3 regions of the Hafnia alvei genome follow, and region 2 is predicted to be linked to each of the others. Evidence: predicted binding sites of a transcription regulator. Region 2 holds the regulator's gene; each other region holds the start of a gene.
What was found. The regulator CRP, encoded in region 2, controls carbon source genes, mostly activating them, when cyclic AMP is high. The targets are predictions, from matches to a motif close to ATGTGANNNNNNTCACAT.
Positions count from the first base shown of each region.

Region 1: AB3Y96_RS15125 (YfcZ/YiiS family protein) is a predicted target of CRP. The motif match lies at 1,276-1,293, and genes of this name have one in related genera.
Region 3: cytR (DNA-binding transcriptional regulator CytR) is a predicted target of CRP. The motif match lies at 1,515-1,532, and genes of this name have one in related genera.

Region 1 is NZ_OZ061315.1:3,182,522-3,185,688, reverse strand. It holds gene fadL (long-chain fatty acid transporter FadL) at 1-1,024, opposite strand, end outside; gene AB3Y96_RS15125 (YfcZ/YiiS family protein) at 1,430-1,726, shown strand; gene fadI (acetyl-CoA C-acyltransferase FadI) at 2,084-3,167, shown strand, end outside.
Region 2 is NZ_OZ061315.1:4,451,591-4,454,757, forward strand. It holds gene AB3Y96_RS20755 (LysR substrate-binding domain-containing protein) at 1-850, shown strand, start outside; gene AB3Y96_RS20760 (OsmC family protein) at 854-1,261, opposite strand; gene crp (cAMP-activated global transcriptional regulator CRP) at 1,592-2,224, shown strand; gene AB3Y96_RS20770 (YccS/YhfK family putative transporter) at 2,268-3,167, shown strand, end outside.
Region 3 is NZ_OZ061315.1:104,845-108,011, reverse strand. It holds gene priA (primosomal protein N') at 1-1,447, shown strand, start outside; gene cytR (DNA-binding transcriptional regulator CytR) at 1,726-2,754, shown strand; gene ftsN (cell division protein FtsN) at 2,820-3,167, shown strand, end outside.

The sequences.
Region 1 (3,167 bases), 1.3 Mb from region 2:
CTTTGAAGCCTTCATCTTTATAGAACAGCGTCTGACCGTTAGAGCCTTTCGCTTTCAGCTCTTGGAACTGGCTCCAGCTGGTATATGCCAAGCTGTAGTGAACGGCCCATTGTGGTGCCACTTTGTGGTAACCAGAGACTTCCCACATTTCAGGCAGGTTTAAAGTCAGAGAACCCGGTACGGTTCTGCCATCGGTACCCGCTGGTAGACCAATCATTGAGCCAATACCGTTCAGAGCGGATGGCAGGTCGCTTTTGTAATCGCCATCGAAGTCGATTTTAACTTCTGAACGATAGGTAAAGCCGAAGCGGTTGTTTTCATCTACTTCATAAAGGATACCGGCGTTCCAACCAAAGCCCCACTCATCACCTTTCAGGTGGCTTATCTGAGTATTGGCAGGGATTTGCGCGATTTGACCCGCAACAGGCGGTGGCAGCTGGCCTGAACCGGCAATCAGCAGCGGTAGGTCACCTGCGTAGCGGTCAATCTTAGCTTTGGCATAGACAGCATCAAAGCCTAAACCGAAGCTGAAATGTTCGTTGGCACGGTATGCTGCACTCAGATTCAGGTTAGCAGTGGTCAGGTCGGTAGTACCGCCCATGGAGCCTGCTGCGTAGTTGTCGTTAAACTCGGTTGCCAGACCATAGTTAGAGGTGACAGACGCGCCGACGGCCCATTGGTCGTTGATCGGCTGCACGTAATGGAAGTTAGGTACCCACGCGGTTGGTGCAATGTTTTTCGCGTTCAGGCTTTGACCGCTTGGAGAACGACCAGAGATATCAACATCTGGGTCGATAAATACGCCGCCGATGGACATCGCTGGGCGATCGTACATGCTCAATAGTGCCGGGTTGCGGCTGGCAGATGCCGGAGTATCTGCGATGGCGCCTTCACCGGAATAGGCTCGGCCCAAGCCAGCGGCTGAGAACTCATTCAGCTGGAAACCAGCGGCATTGACGTTTGATGAAAGCAGTGCCACTGCTGCAGCTAATGCTGACTTAGTAAACAGGTTTTTCTGGCGCATGACCGAAACCTCATTATTGTGTGTTTTATTTAAACTATGTTACGTACTGTAACAAGGAGCGCGGATTGTAGGGTCCGAGTTCGATCTGACAAATCAGACCAGTGAGCAGAGTATAGGTCTGACCTCTCGGTATGTTGCAAGAATGTTTATTGAATATTTCATAAATGATTCAAGAAAAGAGATCTTCGTAACAAAAAACAACGGAACTAATAAAGAATTGATTACAAGTGCGAAGAAATAACCGCCAAATAATGTGATTTTGCTCACTTAATGTCATTCATCTGGCATATCGCTAGTCTCTGTAGTGGGAGAGGAGTAAAATACCCACAGTTTTTATATTTTTTGAGCCAGATCATAATTGGCGATATAAAGAGGGGTTCATTCCCCATCGAGGAGATGATTGAAATGACTGATGCTATTAAAAAATGCAGTGCACAAGAAACAGCCGCTTGCTGTTGCGTTGATGTCGGCACCATCATGGATAACACCGACTGCACCGCATCCTATAGCAATGTATTTGCTACGGAAGCTGATGCGAAAGCCATGCTGGAACAGCTGACACAAAAAGCACGTGGTATTGAATCCGATCCATGTGAAATCAAGAGCAACATCGCTAAAACAGCAGAAGGCTATGCGCTGACCGTTGATTTTGCTTTTGCCTGCGAAGCTGAAACTCTGATTTTCCAACTGGGCCTGCGTTAATCGCATCGCGTTAGTTGGTCGTATTATAAGCGTGGCTTAGGCCGCGCTTTTTTTATATTCAAATAAAGATTCTAGTGCTGCTGTATTTCTATTTTTATCCTTGCATATATTCACGGAATTTATTATTTCCTCGAAATCCATTTTCCTCCTCCCGCATTCTCCTCGAATAAGAAACCTGCTTCTGTTCTCAGTTCTTACGTTTTGTTGTTTGCTAAATGTAAAAATTGAGTTAAGAATTTACGCTATCAGGTCAGACCTGTTAACTGAAAGCAAGAAGCGAATGACGCTCGGCTAACTTTCACTTTTCAGGGTTTGTAACAATTTTGATATTTTTAGCGTATTGCGCAGGAGCACAAAATGAGTCAGGCACTTCCTTTGTCATCCCCATTGGCTCTGACGACTCGCACAGGCGATCGCGTTGCGATTGTGCAGGGATTAAGAACGCCCTTTGCTCGCCAGGCGACGGCGTTCCATGGCATTCCTGCCGTTGACTTAGGCAATATGGTGGTCAGTGAGTTACTGGCTCGAAGCAATATTTCTCCTGAGGTCATCGATCAACTGGTGTTTGGGCAGGTGGTGCAAATGCCAGAGGCACCAAACATTGCGCGAGAAATTGTTTTGGGCACTGGAATGAGTATTCATACCGACGCTTACAGCGTGTCGCGAGCCTGTGCAACTAGCTTCCAAGCGATAGCCAACGTTGCTGAGAGCATTATGGCGGGCACTATTTCCGTGGGTATTGCTGGCGGGGCGGATTCGTCTTCGGTTCTCCCAATCGGCGTGAGCAAGGCGCTAGCGCGTACTTTGGTCGATGCCAATAAAGCACGCACCTTGTCTCAACGTTTGAAACTATTTAGCAAGCTGAAGCTGCGCGACCTCCTACCGGTGCCTCCTGCGGTCGCGGAGTATTCAACGGGTCTGCGTATGGGCGACACCGCGGAACAGATGGCAAAAAGCCATCACATTAGCCGAGAAGAGCAGGATGCCTTGGCGCATCGCTCACACACCTTAGCCGCCAAAGCGTGGGAGTCCGGCGTTTTGCGCGACGAAGTTATCACTGCCTATATCCCGCCTTATAAACAATCGCTCGATAAAGATAATAACGTGCGCGGCGATTCTTCTATGGCCTCTTACAGCAAGCTAAAGCCCGCCTTTGATCGTCGCCACGGTAGCGTAACGGCGGCGAATAGTACGCCATTAACCGATGGCGCAGCCGCGGTGCTGATGATGAGCGAATCACGAGCGCGTGAGCTGGGGTTAGTCCCCTTGGGCTATCTGCGCAGCTTCGCGTTCTCCGCTATTGATGTTTGGGAGGATATGCTGCTGGGGCCGTCGTATGCGACCCCGCTGGCGTTAGACCGCGCAGGTATCACGTTGCAGGATCTTACCCTGATCGATATGCACGAAGCTTTTGCATCACAAACGTTGGCGAATTTGAAAA
Region 2 (3,167 bases):
TATTCGCGCAGCAGCGCGCGCGTTAAACCAGTCACAGCCGGCAATAAGCAGAGCAATTAAGGAATTGGAACATACGTTAAACACACAGCTTATCGTGCGCGGGGCCAAAGGAATGATGCTAACTGAAACAGGCAGCGCATTTGCGGCACGCTCGCAGCTTATTTTGGAGGAATTACAACGTGCGGCAGACGAAATTGAACAAATTAGCCAATATTCTCAAGGCTCTGTCTCCGTAGGTTTTTCTTCGCTAATTACCTTAACCGTGTTTCCCCAAGCGGCTGATACCTTTAAGTGTCAGTTTCCACAGGCCAACATACATGCCAAAGAGGCTCAGCTCTCGACGCTTCTACCGGCTTTACGTGAAGGCAAATTAGATTTCGCCATCGGCACATTAACCGCTGAAACGACGCCAATGGATCTCGTACGTGAGCCGCTGTTTGAATCGCCCTTTTGCATTATCGCCCACCGAGACAACCCATTTGCTCAGGCAAAATCGTTAGAAGAGTTGAAGCACGCAAAATGGTTGATACCCGAAACTGATATGGGCTACTACCAACAGCTAGAATTAGCGATGGGGAATTTTTACCTCCAGCTTAGCCAATCACCGATCCGAACCGACTCCGTGGTTTGCGCATTAAGCATGGTACAACAGGCACAATACCTTACCATCGTGGCTCGGGCGATGCGGGCGCCACTGGGGCTAGAGAATACACTCTGTTCATTGCCTATCGACGATCTACCCACCGCTCAGTATTGCGTGTTCTATTCACGAAAATCGCCGCTAACCTTAACAGCACGGCGATTCTTGGATTTATTGCGTTGGGAATGCCAGAACTATGCTTGGGAGTAGTCGTTACTCAACCACGATAGCCTCAAAGCTGTGGGTAATATTCACCGCTTGGCCTAACATCAGCGCTACCGAGCAATACTTTTCAGCAGATAATGCAACCGCACGTTCAACGGCTTTATCGGTCAGCCCTTTGCCGGTGACGATAAAATGCAGATTAATGTGAGTAAACAAACGAGGAGCTTCTTCGCGGCGCTCAGAGGTTAATTTCACTTCACAGTCGCGCACGTCCATTCGCCCTTTCTGCAAAATAGACACCACGTCAATCGCACTGCATCCGCCCGCAGACATGAGCACCATTTCCATTGGGCTTGGTGCTTTATCGCCAGCGTTTCCATCCATAAGGATCTGGTGTCCTGAAGCAGATTCACCCAGAAAAGTCATCCCTTCAACCCATTTCACTCGTGCCTGCATGTTTATCACCCCTTTGGTTAAATTTTGGCATCAGACTACGCTTTCTATGAAAAACAGGCAATCCGAGGCCTCACTTCTTGATGCTGAAGCGAGACAACACAAGACACCTGCACAAAGCTGTGCTACAAACTATGCCGAAATGGATCTTTATGGATTGAAACGGGTATAGATCAATAACTATAGGAAATAATTACCTTAGCCTATTACTCTATATCTCGATTATGAAGTGCTATAACAAGTTAATAAGCAAAGCCCCGTGCCACGATAAGCACACTGTCAGGATCAGTATCCCGATATTAGGGCAGCGATAACAACAGAGGATAATAGCGAATGGTTCTCGGCAAACCGCAAACAGACCCGACTCTTGAATGGTTCTTGTCTCATTGCCATATCCACAAGTATCCGTCCAAAAGTACCCTGATCCACCAAGGTGAAAAGGCTGAAACCCTGTACTACATCGTTAAGGGCTCCGTTGCTGTATTGATTAAAGATGAAGAAGGCAAAGAAATGATCCTTTCTTATCTGAATCAGGGCGATTTCATTGGTGAACTAGGCTTATTTGAGGAAGGGCAAGAACGTAGCGCCTGGGTTCGTGCAAAAACCGCCTGTGAAGTGGCTGAAATTTCTTACAAGAAATTCCGCCAGCTCATTCAGGTCAATCCAGATATTCTGATGCGCCTGTCTGCTCAGATGGCTAGCCGTTTACAGGTTACCTCTGAAAAAGTCGGCAACCTTGCGTTCTTGGACGTAACCGGTCGTATCGCTCAGACCCTGCTTAATCTGGCCAAACAGCCGGATGCCATGACTCATCCAGATGGTATGCAGATCAAGATCACTCGTCAGGAAATCGGCCAGATCGTTGGCTGTTCCCGTGAAACCGTTGGTCGTATTCTGAAGATGCTGGAAGATCAAAACCTGATCTCCGCACACGGAAAAACCATCGTCGTTTACGGCACTCGCTGATAAATGATGCCCGTGTAGCCTTGCTGCACGGGTTTCTTTAGCTATGTGGCGGCGGTTCATCTACCACCCGGAAGTCAACTACGCACTGCGTCAAACGCTGGTGCTGTGTCTTCCTGTGCTATTCGGCCTGTTGATAGGTAATCTACAACTCGGGCTGATGTTCTCTTTAGTTCCCGCCTGCTGCAATATCGCTGGGCTCGATACACCTCATAAACGCTTTATCAAACGATTAGTCGTTGGCGGCAGCTTATTTGCCTTCAGCAGTTTTCTGCTACAGCAATGCTTACTCTGGCAAATTCCCCTACCGTTGATCATGCTCGGTTTAGCCTTGTTACTGGGCGTTAACGGTGAGATTAGCCCACTTCACGCGCGGCTCATGCCTGCTGCGCTGGTTGCCTCTATTTTTACCCTGAGTATGGCTGGAAGCGTGCCTATCTGGCACGGGCCACTGCTGTATATTGTCGGCACGATTTGGTATGGCGCCTTCACTTGGTTTTGGTTCCTGTTGTGGAAAGGGCAACCGATCCGCGAAAACCTAAGCCAGCTATACATCCAGCTTGGCGACTACATGGAAGCCAAATACAGCCTACTAACTCAGCATATCGATCCTGAAACCGCGCTGCCTCCGTTGCTGCAACGCCAGCAAAAAGTGATGGATCTCATTACCCAGATCTATCAACAAATGCACATGCTGTCATTGGTGCACAACCCAGAATACAAACGCCTGCTGCGCTATTTTCAGGTCGCGCTAGACTTACAAGAACACATCACCGTTAGCCTGTCTCAGCCTGATGAAGTACAAAAGCTGGTAGAAAAAAGCCAAGCCGAAGCGATAATACGCCGCAATGCTCAGGTCATTACAGAACGGCTCAAAACGGTTGCCGACGATATTCTGTACCACCGCTATCCTCAGCACTTCTCGATGGATATTGAACTATCAGCG
Region 3 (3,167 bases), 4.3 Mb from region 2:
AGTGCCTGAAATAGGACTCACCCCGCAAACCATTGCCCGTTTCAGAGAACGTTTCAACGCACCGGTCGACGTTCTTCACTCTGGTTTAAACGACAGCGAACGCCTCGCCGCTTGGCTGCGCGCGCGCAACGGCGAAAGCGCCATCGTTATCGGGACGCGCTCAGCGCTATTTACGCCCTTTGCTCGCTTAGGCGTGATCATCATTGATGAAGAACACGATGGTTCTTATAAGCAGCAGGAAGGCTGGCGCTACCACGCACGTGATTTAGCCGTATTCCGTGCACATCAGGAAGATATTCCCATCGTACTTGGTTCGGCTACACCCGCTTTAGAGACGTTGCATAACGTTGAATTAGGGAAATACCGCCGCTTACGCCTCACGCAGCGAGCGGGAAACGCAAAGCCTGCTACCCAGCACTTGCTTGATTTAAAAGGCCTGCCGCTAAAAGCAGGTCTTGCACAACCCTTGCTACAACGAATGAAACAACACGTTGATGCAGGCAATCAGGTGATTTTATTTTTAAACCGCCGAGGTTTTGCTCCAGCGCTGCTGTGCCACGAATGTGGCTGGATTGCCGAATGTCAGCGATGCGATCATTACTACACGCTGCATCAGCAGCAACACCATTTACGCTGCCACCATTGCGACAGCCAAAAGCCAATCCCACGCCAGTGCCCGCAGTGTGGCACCACCAATTTGGTGCCTGTTGGGCTAGGAACAGAGCAATTAGAAACCGAGCTCACGGCGCTTTTCCCTGATACGCCGATTACCCGCATTGACCGCGATACCACCAGCCGCAAAGGCGCATTAGAGCAACAATTAGCTGAAGTACACCGCGGCGGTGCTCGTATTTTGATCGGTACCCAAATGCTGGCGAAAGGCCATCACTTTCCTAACGTCACGCTGGTTGCTTTGCTTGACGTAGACGGTGCGCTGTTTTCCGCTGATTTTCACTCCGCAGAACGCTTTGCTCAGCTCTATACGCAGGTATCAGGGCGCGCAGGCCGTGCAGGGAAACAGGGCGAAGTGATATTACAAACCCATCACCCAGAGCATCCTTTACTGCTTACCTTGCTTAATCAAGGCTATGACGCGTTTGCCGAACAGGCCTTAAAAGAGCGCAAAAGCGTATTTCTTCCCCCATACACAAGCCACATCATGGTACGCGCCGACGATCACGATAACCAAAATGCACCTCAGTTTTTGCAGCAATTAAGAAATTTATTAGAAGCTAGCCCGCTGCGTGATGAATCATTTTGGATACTGGGGCCAGTTCCCGCTCTGCAACCCAAACGCGGAGGGAGATTCCGCTGGCAGTTGCTGCTTCAGCATCCGTCTCGTGCTCGTTTACAGAAAATTGTTAAAAGCACACTGCCACTAATTGGCACATTGCCAACGGTGAAAAAAGTAAAATGGACAGTGGACGTTGACCCTACCGATAACTGATCTGTCTTGATGAGAAAGACCATCAGACAGAGAGATAAAAATGATGATTTGCGATCCCGATCTAAAAAATCTATCTAGGTCACATTTCTCATGCAAATTAGGTAACAACAGCAGGGTGCATTCTGTTTAAAATGTGATCCATATGGTAATTCATGAACTGGTATGAGCATTCCAGGCAATAAATTTGGGATGACGCAAGGAAGCTGGTTTTCATTCAGTAAAACAGGACGAGCAACACTCGCCGCGTCGGCGTTTCGCCAGACGCAAGGAGAACAGCGTTGGAAGAGAAGCAAAGCATGTCTGCTGCCACCATGAAAGATGTGGCTGAACACGCCGGTGTCTCAACGGCCACCGTTTCACGAACATTGATGAACCCCGAGAAAGTCTCTGCATCCACCCGACAAAAAGTTGAACAGGCTGTATTAGCCGTTGGTTACTCTCCGCATGCGCTGGCCCGTAGTTCAAAACGAAATGAATCGCGCACGATTCTGGTGATTGTGCCTGATATCTGCGATCCTTTTTTTGCCGAAGTGATTCAGGGCGTGGAACGCACCGCCGCCGAGCATGGATATTTAGTCTTGCTAGGCGACTGCGCTCAGCAACAGCAGCAGGAAAAAACCTTCGTCAACCTCATCATCACCAAACAAATCGACGGCATGCTGCTGCTCGGCTCGAACGTTCCTTTTGATGCCAGCAAAGAAGAACAGAAAAATTTGCCACCGATGGTGATGGCCAACGAGTTCGCTCCAGAACTTGAACTTCCTACTGTCCATATCGACAACCTCACCGCTGCCTTTGAGGCGGTGCTATATCTACATGAGCTTGGTCATCATCGTATTGCCTGTATTGCTGGCCCTGAAAGTATGCCACTGAGTAAATATCGCCTGCGTGGCTATATTCAGGCATTACGCCGTTGTGGTATTGCGGAAGAGAAAAGTTTTGTTGAGCGCGGCGACTTTACCTATGAGGCTGGCGCACAGGCCATGCATGCTCTGATGTCGCTGCCACAGCCACCAACGGCTATTTTCTGCCATAGTGATGTGATGGCAATTGGCGCGCTTTCTCAAGCCAAGCGCATGGGATTACGCGTACCCGATGACGTTTCTCTAGTCGGTTTTGACGATATAAAGCAGGCACAGTACTGCGATCCTCCGCTGACCACCGTTTCTCAACCACGCTACCAAATTGGCCGAGAAGCGATGTTATTACTGTTAGAACAGCTTCACAGTCGCTCCGTGGTTAGCGGTTCAAGACTGTTAGACAGCGAATTTATCGTCAGAGGAAGTACATCTGCGCCGAAACGCTAGTTAAATTGGGATGAGTTCAGTAACATGGCGCTCTTAATTCAAAATCACGATGTAGCGAAAAGACAGTGGCACAAAGAGACTATGTGAGCCGGGGCCGCTCATCAGGAGCGAAGCGCAAAACCAATACCCGGAAAAAGAAAAAATCATCTCGGGGTATATCTAAAACCATGGTGGTTATCGCCTTGGGGGTTTTAGTGACTTTCGCTGCCGGCCTTTATTTCCTGACTCACCATAAGCCAGACAGTGATGAACTGTTACCGACGCAGGCAAAACATGCGGGTAATGGACTTCCTCCTAAACCGGAAGAGCGCTGGCGTTACATCAAAGAACTTGAGAATCGTCAGGTTGGCGTTGCTACGCCTACAGATCCCACCAGTAGCGCAGCCACTGCACCTACGCAGCAGCCACAGCTA